2 linked regions of the Lentisphaera araneosa HTCC2155 genome follow. The protein of the gene in region 1 binds, or shares a complex with, the protein of each later gene. Links are inferred from orthologs where the notes say so. Each region holds a gene or a part of one and is shown on either strand. Other genes may lie near its edges.

Region 1 (5,881 bases):
TGCAGCTCTCTTTGCAGACGAGGAAATCTATGTCTGCTTTGATGTCTATCTTTCCGTCTTTAGTGCCCGGTTTCACAAGTAAATCTGCAATGAATAAAACTTCACCATCATAGATGTTATTAAGGATTCCAGCATTTGTATAGGCTTTTGGAGTTGGCCAGTGGATTTTCTTTATATCGTAATTGTCGCCATGCCAAGTGAAGCTTGGCGCTAAGCCGCTTTCACCAGGGTTTTTCCAGTAAATGTGCCAGCCTTTTTTTACAGTTGTTTTTATGATGATTTGTCGTACTTGTCCAGGAGCCGCGTAGCTGCGGGGGAGAATGATTTTAGCATCAACAAGCTTTTCTGCATAGGCAGAAAAGCTTGTTACTAAAAGTAATAATAGAGAAGGTATTAAACGCATGTTACTTTACGTATTTAATACCACAGCCGTAGGCTTTAGTTTTGGTGGTGGAAACGGGCTTGCCGGCTAATAGCTCATTGAGGGCGTTTTTTACGTAAGGTTCAGCAGAAGCGATGTCACCTGCTTTAGTGCTTTTTTTACTATCGATTCCTCCTTGATAAACAAGTGAGCCCGATTTATCAATAATGAAAATATGAGGTGTGACTTTTGCTCCGTAGGCTTTGCCGACAACGCCACTATCATCAATTAAGTAAGCGCTAGGTTGTGCACCATTTTTTGCATGGAGTTTAGTTAGCTCACTGGCGGAAAAGTTGCCTTGTTTACCTTCTGCAGATGAGCAGACAGATAACCAAATAACACCTTTATCTTTGTAGGCTTTTTGGAGCGAGGGGATGTTTCCGGACGCATCGTAATGTTTTTTTACGAAAGGGCATGAATAGTTCACAAATTCTAAAACGACAATTTTATCTTTATAATCAGATAAGCTATGAGTTTTTCCAGTGCTATCTTTTAGTTCGAAGCTTGGGGCATTCTTTGCAAATAGAGTAGTGCTTACTGCTATCATGATGAATAAAAATATTTTTTTCATGTGTTGTCTCCTATTGATTTATAAAAAAAAGCGATCAAAAAATGATCGCTTAATTAATATGTAAAATTTGTTAATGAATCCAAATTTTTTGGAGTTAATTTTCTAGAAAAGATCCAATTTCCCTAAATCTATCATAGCGCTGATCAAGGATTTCTTGTTCACTGAGCTCAGAAAGATCGTTAAGTTCTTTACTGATCATCTCGTAGAGGGCATTGCCAGCAACTTCGTGATCTTTGTGAGCACCGCCAAGAGGTTCTTTGACAATGTCATCGACAACCTTGAGTTTTAGAAGTTCGCCAGCAGAAATTTTCATTGCGGCAGCAGCTTCAGGTGCTTTGGCGCCGTCTTTCCAAATAATGCCTGCGCATCCTTCTGGGCTGATAACTGAATAATAAGCGTTTTCCATAATGAAAACTTTGTTTGCTACGCCAATGCCAAGAGCTCCGCCGGATCCACCTTCACCAATGACTACAGAGATGATTGGTACGCGGAGTTTGAACATCTCTAAGAGGTTAACGGCGATAGCTTCGCCGACGTGACGTTCTTCTGAGGCAATACCTGGGTACGCACCAGGTGTGTCAATAATTGTGATAATTGGGCAGCCAACTTTATCTGCAAGTTGCATTAAACGTAGAGCTTTACGGTAACCTTCTGGGTGAGCCATGCCGAAGTTTCTGAGGCTTCTTTCCTTGAGGTCACGTCCTTTTTGTTGAGCAATAACCATAACTTTGCGACCATCGCGAAGTTTAGCGAATCCGCCAATAATTGCTTCGTCGTTGCCAAAGCGACGATCACCTTTGAGTTCAACAAAGTCTGATGCAAAAATATTTAAGTAATCTAAAGCGTAGGGGCGCTGAGGGTGACGAGCCACTTGAACGCGTTGCCAGGGGGTGAGCGAGCCAAAGATTTCAGTGCTTTTACTTGTGATTTGGGATTCAAGCTCGGCGATCTGTTTAGACATATCGATGTTGTTAGTTTCGCCAAATTCTTGAATTTCGCTAAGTTTTTCTTTGAGCTCAATAATAGGTTTCTCAAATTCTAGTACAAAGTTTTCCATGTTTAGTCCTCAATTGTCACTTTGATTTTGTTGTCAGGTATAAAATTAAAAAGTTCTTCAACGTCTTCGTTTCTCATGCGTATGCAACCTAGACTAGATGCAGTGCCGATAGATTCAGGTTCACTTGTTCCGTGGATACCATAGCCTTCATTTGAGCCATCGCTAATTTTTGTGAGTCTCATCCAACGAGTTCCTAAAACATTTTCTGGGTGGCCAAAGGGGTAGCCTTTCCAGCTGGGTTCGCGTTTTTTTCCAGATATAAAAAATTCTCCAAATGGAGTTCGGTTATCTTTGCCAATTCCTATGTTGTAGAAGCGGAATAATTTCCCGTCGAGTAGAAGCTGAAGAGCGTAATGTGATTTAGAAGCTTTGATTTCCCATTGACCTCCAAAGAAGGTGAGGACTTGGTTGACGTGGATGACTGATGATTCAATAGGGATTTTGTTACTAATTTGTACTGCGCGAATGGTAGTGTTTTCTGCAGCAAAGTCCCAGAGGGATTGGCCACTTTTGACTGTGTGACTTTGTTTGCGTTTTGAAGGTACGGCATTCTTGTAGATGTAAACGTTGATTTCACTAATGAGCTGAGCTGCCTTAATCCAATCGTCTGAATAAGGTTCAGAGTGTTCCAAGGCTTCGATTAAAATATTATAGGCAGAGTCAAGCATGCCTTTATTTTTAAGTTCAGTGCCTTGTTTGAGTTTTTCGCTAAACTTAGGTGAGCTTACAACGGTCTTTTTATTAATTGTTTTTACTGCATTAGTATTTTTTGAAGAAGCAGTGGGGGTATACTTTTCTTTTTCAGTGCGAGCCTGATTAGATTCTAATGTAGGTGTTTGAGCTGGTTCTTGGCTATCATTGTCTTCCACGGGACTAGAAGGGCTACTTTTAAGCCATTCTTGGGGTAAGACTTTATAGACCCCTAAGCCAATGCCAATAAGTGCTGCCGCAACTAAAATATATTTATAATACCAGTACATAAATCTCTTGTTTTAACTTTAATCAGCAACTTAGCCCCTAGAAGCTAAGTTTAAAGTGGCTAAGAATAGATGTCGATAAATTTTATTTGACAATTAATCTTTTCTAGGATTGCTGCTTCGGCAATTGCCTTGCCCTCGAAATTTTTACCTTTGAGGAAATAGTCGGGTTTTAAACGCTCTAAAACTTGCTTGCAGTCGGTGTCATCAAAGATAAGGATGTAGTCAATACAATCAAACATTTGCAGCAAGCGCAAGCGATCGTTTTCTCTAAGTTGAGGTTCGTGGCCTTGATTCTTAATCGATATATCACTGTTAATGGCAACGATGCGAATACCATCAAACTCATTGAGTTTTTCAAGGTAAAGAATGCGTTCGCGTGAAACGTTGTCGTAGTAACCATTAGTGAAGTAGATGCTCTTGTTTTTGGTGCTGGATGATTTGAGGATGATTTCAAGTTCATCAATGCTTTTAATCTTTTTATTGAAGTCGTCTTTATCAACGACCATGCGATGGACGAGGTCTTCGCGACTTATGTGTTTTGGGCTTTGCTGAGAAATCATAATACCAGCGGCCGCGTTGGCAGTTTCCAGTAGGTAGCGTGGAGCAATATTGGCTTTTGAGAGTAGAGCCATGATAGAGATGACACTATCGCCAGCTCCAGCAACATCATAAACTTGTAGGGGTTGAGTGGGAACAAATAGGTAATCATGTTGACGGTTAATATAAAAAATCCCATCTGTATCTAAGCTGATTAGAGTGTAATCAAGTTCAGCTTTTTCGAGTAAGATCTTGCCCGCACGAATAACCTCTTCTTGTGTTGATATAGAGAAACCTACTGCAGCTTCGCATTCATGACGGTTGGGCTTCATGGCAGTGATACCTTTGTAGCGCTCTATGGGGGCGCCTTTTGCGGGGTCCGCAATGACGGTGGTGTACTGACTCGCAGAACATAAGTGTTTTAGAACTCTCTCGGTTAGTACACCTTTTTGGTAGTCAGAAATGATGATGGCATCAAAGTTTTTTCCATTTTGGTCGATAAAATTAATAATTCGATCTTCAATTGCGCTAGAGATGGGAGCTTTTGATTCATAATCAATGCGCAAGATCTGTTGTTGTCCCGATGAAATATCATTATCTTGAGCCATGACTCGTTGTTTACGGGTAGTGGGCCTAGAATCATCACTTATGAGGCAGCGGTGTTTAACATTGATTGAGTCGAGTAATTGGATGACTTTATTACGAGTTTCGTCGTCACCAGTTACGGCGCAAATTTCCACGTCAGCATTGAGCTGAGCCAAGACGTTTGAGGTGAAGCCGGCGCCGCCGAGTTGACAGTTACTATCTTGGTAGGCAATGACAGGGGTTGGGGCTTCGGGTGAGATACGATTAACTGAACCACTTAAAAATTCGTCGAGCATAAGATCCCCGACAATAAGGATTTTGGGTTGACCTATAGAATTTAAAACTTGAGCGATTTCAGCGTACATTCATGACCTTCGAATAATTTGATTTCCGCAATATAATGTAAGAGCCCCAAATGAAAACATCTTTATATCAAAATGTATTCATTTGGGGCTTATGTGGTAAAAGCCTTTTTAAAAGGATTTATTTAGCTTGTGGAAGTTGCGAAACACTTTTGATTAATAGACCGTGTTCAGAGAAGTTTGCACTGGAACAAGCAAGTTTGAATAAATTGGCGATTTCAGTTTCTTTGGGAAGGACTTCCTTGAATTTATTGAAAAGCTCCACCATTTCGTCGTCTTCACCGGCCATTTGTAATAAGTTGCCTATCATATCGCTTGAATTGATGCCAGACATGAGTTGGGCCATTGTTTTTCCCGCATCGTTAAAGCTACTTAATAAAACTTTATTTGGGGTGTATTTACTTTGGAATTCATTGTACTCAGAGGAGTTAACTAAAGAGTCAGCGTAAGCTGGGGGCGTATTGATGAGGTTGACGACTCTTTCATCAGTTTTTTCACCAAGACTAATGACAAGTTTATTTTTGCCGTAGTGAACAGAGAAGGCAACACCATTGGTTTTTGTCGGATCAATTTTAAAACCATTAAAACCTAAGAGTGGGCTATCGATAAGAGTGCCTGGGGCCGACATACTTGCCAAACCCTTTAGAGTCATGAGGATTTTATTCATTAATTCAGGATTGTTAAATTCAACTACAATGGCTGCACTACCGTTGTAAGTCATCGATTCAAAAGGGTTGTTAGATTTAAATTCGAGGATTTCTACTTTTTTGCCAAAGCTATTGAGTAATTTATTGAGGTCAGATTGGAAATTCATCTGTAATTGAGTATTAACTTGTTCTTCTATTTGATTGGCATTAGGTACATTTTCTTCGATCATGATCCCCTTTACTTTGTTCCAAGTGTAAGGAAGGTCCATCGCTACTTGCGAGTAGGTTTGAAGATCTTTCGGAACCCAAGCTTCAGGTTTTCCATCAACATGTGGTTGGTTAAGCAGCTCTAAATAGCCACGTTTGTTTTCTGGGAGACTAACAAATAAATTTGAGAACATTAGATTGTCTTTATAAGTCAACCAAGTACCTAGTGTTGAGAGCTCGCCAAACTTATCAAAAATCTCTTTCGCTTCAGCATCCATTTTGATATTTTGTAGGTCAGCTACCGCTTCGAAAATGAGGTCGCCTTCAGGGGTGTTTCGACGCATGCCTTCCTTTTGCATAGTTTTGGCATAGAAATCTGAACCGGAACCATTTTTAGCTGCGAGTAATTGACTTGTGTAGGCTTCGCTGAGTTCTTTGAGTTGGGCAAAGGCTTTATCGTCCATTTTGTTACCTGATGTCGTGTTGCCATCAAGGGACTCATCGGAAAGACCAT
Region 2 (6,017 bases), on another replicon or contig:
TCTGAACGAGAATCCTCATTTGCATTAGCAAGTTCAGGTGTTGCTTGCACATTGGCTTGCTCATTGGCTTGCTCATTGGCTTGCACATTGGCTTGCACATTGGCTTGCTCGTTTGCTTGCTCGTTTGCTTGCTCGTTAGCTTGCTCTGGAAGAACCTCAGTTTCGACTACAGGTTCTGCTTGGACTTCTGAGTCTTCAGCGTCGGGTTTAGTCTCAACTCCAGTCTCAATATTGCGTTCATCTTCAGAGTCAGGCTGCAATAAAATTTTGGAGAGTTCAGGATCATCTTTTTGGACAAAAATCGTTTCGGCTTTTGTGAGAGTGTCTTCATTTTCCGAAGTAGGAATGGCAAGCATTTGTTCAAGGGCAATACTGTTGGAGTGTCGCTCTTGTTTCGCAGGTGTTTGATCAGTACTCGGGCTTGCTTGGAAATTATCTACGGGTTCTGCTGCTTCCACTTGAAGAGCTACTTCTTCCACTTCAGTTTGAAGTGCGTCTTCTGGACTTTCTTTATCTTCTACAATTGCTGAGATAGTTTCTTCAGTTTCAGTAGCTTCGACTGTTGGAGTCGTCTCTTCAGCAGTGTCTTCTTCATAATAGTCATTTTGAGTGTCACTAGCACTGCTGTCACCGATGTTTTGAGTGTCGTTAACTGTATCTACTTCCGCTTCAACTTTTGTGTCGATAATCGGTTTCTTAACGATAGATAAAGCTTCAGCGTTGGTGGCAGGGCGAAGTGATCGAGCTTCTAGCGACTCATTTTTTTTTTGAGTGATACTGAGTGGAGGTAAGTCGCCTTCTAGATCTTGAAGATTGCCTTGTTTACGTAAAGTCTGAATATGTTTGAGGAGGTCTTCCACTCTTAATGAGTGAGCATCTTTCATGATACGTAGAAGAGTGACTTCTAAGTAGGTGCGCTTATTGAGTGTGTGGCGAATTTTCCCGTCGTAATCGAGGAAGCCATTCAGTAGTTTTTGTAAAAGCTTATTATTGGCTAGCTGCGCGAGTTCATAAAGCTGTTGGATTTCAACTTCTTCTAGGTCAAGAATGGATCGTGCTTGTTGTGGAGATTCAAGTAAAATCATCACGTCACGGAAAAGTTGGAAGAGTTCGGAGTAGAGTTGCTCCATGTTACGTGCGGCTTTCGCAAGTGTATCAATGGCCTCAATGAGTGCTGGAGCTTGGTTTTGTAAAATGGCCGATGCAATGAGTTTGAGCTCGTTAGAGGAGCTCATGCCAAAGACGTCAATGACATCTTGTTCAGAAATAATTTCATTGCCAGAACAAAAGGAAATCATTTGATCGAGAATACTTAAGCCATCACGCATACCACCGTTAGCCGTTCGTGAGATTGCGTTAATCGCAGAATCTTCAATCGCAACGTTTTCAGTTTCACAAATGTGTTTCAAACGTCCTGCAATGACATTGCGTGGGATCGGTTTGAGTTCGAGTCTTTGGCAGCGCGAAAGAATAGTTGGTAGAACTCGATGAACCTCAGTGGTAGCAAATAAGAATTTAATATGAGGGGGTGGCTCTTCGAGTGTTTTTAGAAGGGCATTCCAAGCTGCATTAGACAGCATGTGGACTTCGTCAATAATGAATATTTTATAAGGGCATCTTGCAGGAGTGTATTGAGCGCCTTCGCGGATCTGTCTAATATCGTCAACGCTATTATTGGAGGCACCATCAATTTCGATAACGTCGATGCTAGAACCTTGAGTGATTTCAGTACAGTTAGTGCATTGCCCGCAAGGGTTGAGGTCGGCTCTAGGTGTTTCGCAGTTGAGGGCTTTGGCAAAAATTCGTGCAGAAGTTGTCTTGCCGATACCGCGTGTGCCAACAAAAATGTAAGCATGACCTACGCGTTGGTTTCGAATCGCATTTGTGAGTGTGGAAGTGATATGGTCTTGACCAGCCAAATCATCAAAAGTTTGTGGACGCCATTTACGTGCTAAAACTTGGTAGGTCATAGTAAATTCTCTTTTGGGAAGGGGAATTTGAAAACACAGCCCGGGTTAACCGCCTGCACCCGACATTGTTCCTTATGGCTGCTCGGTTCCCCGCCTGACCAGGTTCGGAACGCAGACGCCGCAGGGGGCCCGGACTGTGAGATTGGACTATACATCAAGACTGGTGTTTTACAGTCGAAGTATAGTAAAAAGTACTAAAAAAATTACTTACTTGCATTTGCCTGATACATAGTCGAGAATCAGTGCTAACTCGTCTTGGAGTTGTTCGCGATGTACGATGCGATCCACAAGGCCGTGATCAACAAGGAATTCCGCTGTTTGGAAGTTCTCTGGGAGCTCAGCTTTAATGGTTGTTTCGATAACTCGTGCACCTGCAAAACCAATGAGAGCATTGGGCTCAGAAATAATAATATCTCCAAGAGAAGCGTAACTTGCTGTGACGCCGCCATAAGTTGGGTTAGTTAAAAGACAGATCATTGGGAGATCATTGTTAGAAAGTCGAGCCAGTGCACCACTCGTTTTTGCCATTTGCATGAGGCTTACACAGCCTTCCTGCATACGAGCACCACCTGAAGCAGTGACGATAATAACTGGAAGGCGTTTTTCTGTAGCGGCTTCAACAAGGCGAGTGATTTTTTCGCCCACAACGGAACCGAGGCTACCGCCCATGAATTTGAAGTCCATGACAACAATGCCAGTTTTTTGACCTTTGATTTTGCCAAAGCCGCAAATTACTGCGTCTTTGGTGTCGAGGGTCATTTGCTTGGAAGTGAGAGTTTTGTCGTAGCCAGTGAAGCCTAAAAAGTTAACGGACTGCATGTTGGCGTCGATTTCCTCGAAGTCGGTCATCAGTGAGTTAATACGGTCCATGGCACGAAGTGGAAAGTGGTAGTCGCACTTAGGACAAATGGAACTGTTGGCCACAAGTTCTTCAATGAGAATGGGGCTTTCGCAACTACGGCATTTGGTGAAACCCTCTTGGGGGTTTTCGCTATCCTCAAGTGAGGGCATCGCCGCAGTGGGCGTGGTTTTGTCATAGTTGACAGTAGAAAATTTAGTTTTTCCGAAAATAGGCATGTTCTATCCTCTTGCAATCGTTAATACGGAGATCTCTTTAGGCTTTTCTTGTTGCAGAGCTTTGCAACAGGCGTTCAGAGTGGCTCCTGTGGTTAATATATCATCTATAAGCAATATACTTCGATCTTTTATCTTGTCTCTATTTTTGGGTGAGAAAAGATCCTTTACTGACTTAAGTCTGTCTCTCTTTGCTTTAGAAGCTTGGGCTTTCCCTAGGTGGCGTCGTTTTAAGAGTGCAAGGCATTCTGAATTTGGGTAGAGTGAGGCAAATTCTTTGGCTAATAGCTCACTTTGGTTCCATCCTCGGCTCAGTTTTTTGAGGGGGTGCATGGGCACGTAGGTGATTATATCAAATTCGGGTAGCTGCTTGGCTTTGTAGCTGGAGTTCATTTCTTTGCAAAGAAAATCGAGTAGGTAGAGGTGACGGGAATATTTAAACCGCAAGATGAGTTCGCGAGCTAGGCCTTCGAAAGCAAATGCGGAGGTGGAATGGGACCATTTTGGAGGAGTTTTAAGGCAATTGCTACAGAGCCTTGTAGCCGTATCATTAAGGCCGTGACATGACGAACAAGTGTTTTCGTGATCGATATAGCTGAGTTTTTTTGTACAGGTTTCACAAAGAGGCGATTCGGGAGGTGTGGGTGCTTCACAGCAGACACATACATCCGGGTAGATATAATTAAGCACAATTTTTGTTGCGTTTTTCTAGAAAGAACCAGGTGCCTAAGCAGATGATAGCGAGCCATAAAAAAGCGGCGTAGCCAGTGAATTTATCGTAGTTTCCCACAAGCCAGTAATAGGGAGAGTCTCCGTCTGTTCTAGTGACATTTGAATTGCCTTTGATGATACAGACCCAGCCAGCATGAATCCCAGCTGCCAGGGCGATATTACCTCGTTTTAATGTGAGGGCGGCTAGGAAAATGCCGACGGTTAGTAATGTGAGGAATGATCCAATAAATCGGGGGTCGGCATAGAGGCCAAAGGCGCTTTTGAGGTAGGTGAAGCCACTGTGCCAATGAATGACGTCATAATTGGTGCTGGAATCGCCTTTTATGAAGTGGACTGCGGCATAGATGGTGGAACTGATGAAAATGGCCATGAACAGGGTGCCAAGTCGAGAGAGGATGCGAGTGAGGATGCCGCGAAAAAAAATCTCTTCGATTAAACCAACGACAATTCCAGTTACAACGCCTTTGCGAATGCCTTTGAGGATGCGTTCATCGATGGGGCCACTTTTGAGTGTACGTAATTCGATGAAATAGAAAAAGAGTGCTAAGCATAGGAGGGTTATGGCTCCAAAGATGAAGCCCATGCCGAATTCTTTTAGAAATGATTTGCGAGGGATGGCTAAGCCAAAGTCGTCTTTGGTGGTGCAGTTAAGTTGTTTAGCTAAGGGCCAGAGGCCCCCGAAAGCAACGAGCATAAAAGCACGGTTGCAAACTTTGCCAAAAGAGGCTTCGCCTATAGATTCAATATTTTTTAAGGGGGTATTGTGAATGATCTCCCAAAGAAGAGGACAGATTAAACTGCCGAGGATGAAGACACTCAAAAGATAGGTGGTGAGTGCAATAATCTTTTTGCGGTCTTCGTTCATTGGGGCTTATTTTAGTTTTTCTTCGAGCGCTTTAAGGCGTTTTTCGAGTTTCGAGATTTTGCGGAGTTGTGCGCGGTCCGCAATGAATTCTCGTCTAGATGTGGCAGGCATGCCCATGACGACTTCACCTGGGTTGAGATCGCGTGTAACACCAGCTTTACCCATGATGGTGCAACCATCTCCGATCTGTAGATGGCCGCTGATCCCTGCTTGCCCAGCAATCGTCACAAAGTTGCCAATTTGAACGCTGCCCGCAATCGCTACAAGAGAAACGATGAAGCAGTGTTTGCCGATGATGACATTGTGGCCAATTTGAATGATGTTGTCAAGTTTGGTGCCTTCGCCGACGATTGTTTTGCCAAAGCGAGCGCGGTCAATAGTTGTACAAGAGCCAACTTCCACATCATCATGTAATTGAACAATGCCGATTTGAGGGATTTTCTTATGGCCGTCTTTGCCTGGTATGAAACCAAAGCCGTCTGTACCAATCACGCAGGAGCTGTGTAAAATGACGCGTTGGCCAATAATGCAACGTTCCCTAACCGTAGAGTTTGGGTAAAGGATGGAGTAGGCGCCGATTTCAGCTTGGTGGCCCACGTAGGCGTTGGCGCAAATGACTGCATTATTTCCAATTGTGGCGCCATCCATAATGATCGCACCTGGGCCAATGTAGACGTCTTCACCTATTTGGGCGTTTTCTGCGATGTTCGCAGCGGGATCGATCCCTGCTTGGTATTCAATTGTGGGTGGAGCAAAGTAGTTAGCAACTTTTGTAAAAGACGCGGAAGGGTCTTCACAAGAGATGAATAGTTTGTCAAAGCCTTGTGTGTCGAATTCCTTGTCAACCAAGATGATGGCTGCTTGAGAATCCTTGATTTGAGAGATGTAGCGCTTATTGCCTAAGAAGGAAATTGAATTTATGCTCCCATCTATTAAGGCGCTGACTTCCTTGATTGTGATGTCAGCTTCTCGGTTAGCAGTTCCTTCGGTGATTTCGAGAATCTGCGTGAGATTAAGGGCTTTCATTCTTATTTTGTAGCTTTATCAGTTTCGGCTTTTTTCTCATTCATGATTTTGTTGACAAAATCCTCGTGGCCTTTGTTGATTTTAGCAAGGATCTTATCTGTGATTGATAGAGAATTTTTGCTGTAGATTACAAGGTTGACGCCGTTGACTGATTTGCCTGAAGCATCGAGGACTAGGTCGACTTTGTTATCAACAGCGTACTTGTCAACAACTTTTTGGATATCTTTTGTGAGTTCGGCAGTAATTGTACGGCGTTTGCCAACAGCTTCTTTTTGAAGGTTTTGCTGGAAAAACTTTAAATTTTTGAGTGCGGCTTGCCCTTCTGTTGCTTTTGCTTCGGCATCTTGTTT

What was found.
Region 2: the proteins of LNTAR_RS15990 (region 1) and accD are in contact, whole or in part, in a solved structure (PDB 8UXZ), measured with the Escherichia coli proteins. The link is inferred for Lentisphaera araneosa HTCC2155 from one-to-one orthologs.

What each region holds. Positions count from the first base shown.
Region 1 is NZ_ABCK01000016.1:93,525-99,405, forward strand. Bases 69-2,860 are described here. They hold LNTAR_RS15990 (acetyl-CoA carboxylase carboxyltransferase subunit alpha), read right to left. Parts: upstream 2,050-2,860; coding sequence 1,087-2,049; downstream 69-1,086. Other genes in these bases: LNTAR_RS15980 (protein-disulfide reductase DsbD domain-containing protein), read right to left, coding at 69-403; LNTAR_RS15985 (thioredoxin family protein), read right to left, coding at 405-992; LNTAR_RS25930 (L,D-transpeptidase family protein), read right to left, coding at 2,052-2,860. Also shown: more of LNTAR_RS15980, read right to left, coding at 1-68; more of LNTAR_RS25930, read right to left, coding at 2,861-3,029; LNTAR_RS16000 (PfkB family carbohydrate kinase), read right to left, coding at 3,089-4,516; LNTAR_RS16005 (hypothetical protein), read right to left, coding at 4,635-5,881. UniProt on the Escherichia coli protein: Component of the acetyl coenzyme A carboxylase (ACC) complex. First, biotin carboxylase catalyzes the carboxylation of biotin on its carrier protein (BCCP) and then the CO(2) group is transferred by the carboxyltransferase to acetyl-CoA to form malonyl-CoA.
Region 2 is NZ_ABCK01000009.1:16,849-22,865, forward strand. Bases 1,113-4,040 are described here. They hold accD (acetyl-CoA carboxylase, carboxyltransferase subunit beta), read right to left. Parts: upstream 3,048-4,040; coding sequence 2,178-3,047; downstream 1,113-2,177. Other genes in these bases: dnaX (DNA polymerase III subunit gamma/tau), read right to left, coding at 1,113-1,970; LNTAR_RS10680 (ComF family protein), read right to left, coding at 3,051-3,734; LNTAR_RS10685 (CPBP family intramembrane glutamic endopeptidase), read right to left, coding at 3,727-4,040. Also shown: more of dnaX, read right to left, coding at 1-1,112; more of LNTAR_RS10685, read right to left, coding at 4,041-4,641; lpxD (UDP-3-O-(3-hydroxymyristoyl)glucosamine N-acyltransferase), read right to left, coding at 4,648-5,667; LNTAR_RS10695 (OmpH/Skp family outer membrane protein), read right to left, coding at 5,670-6,017.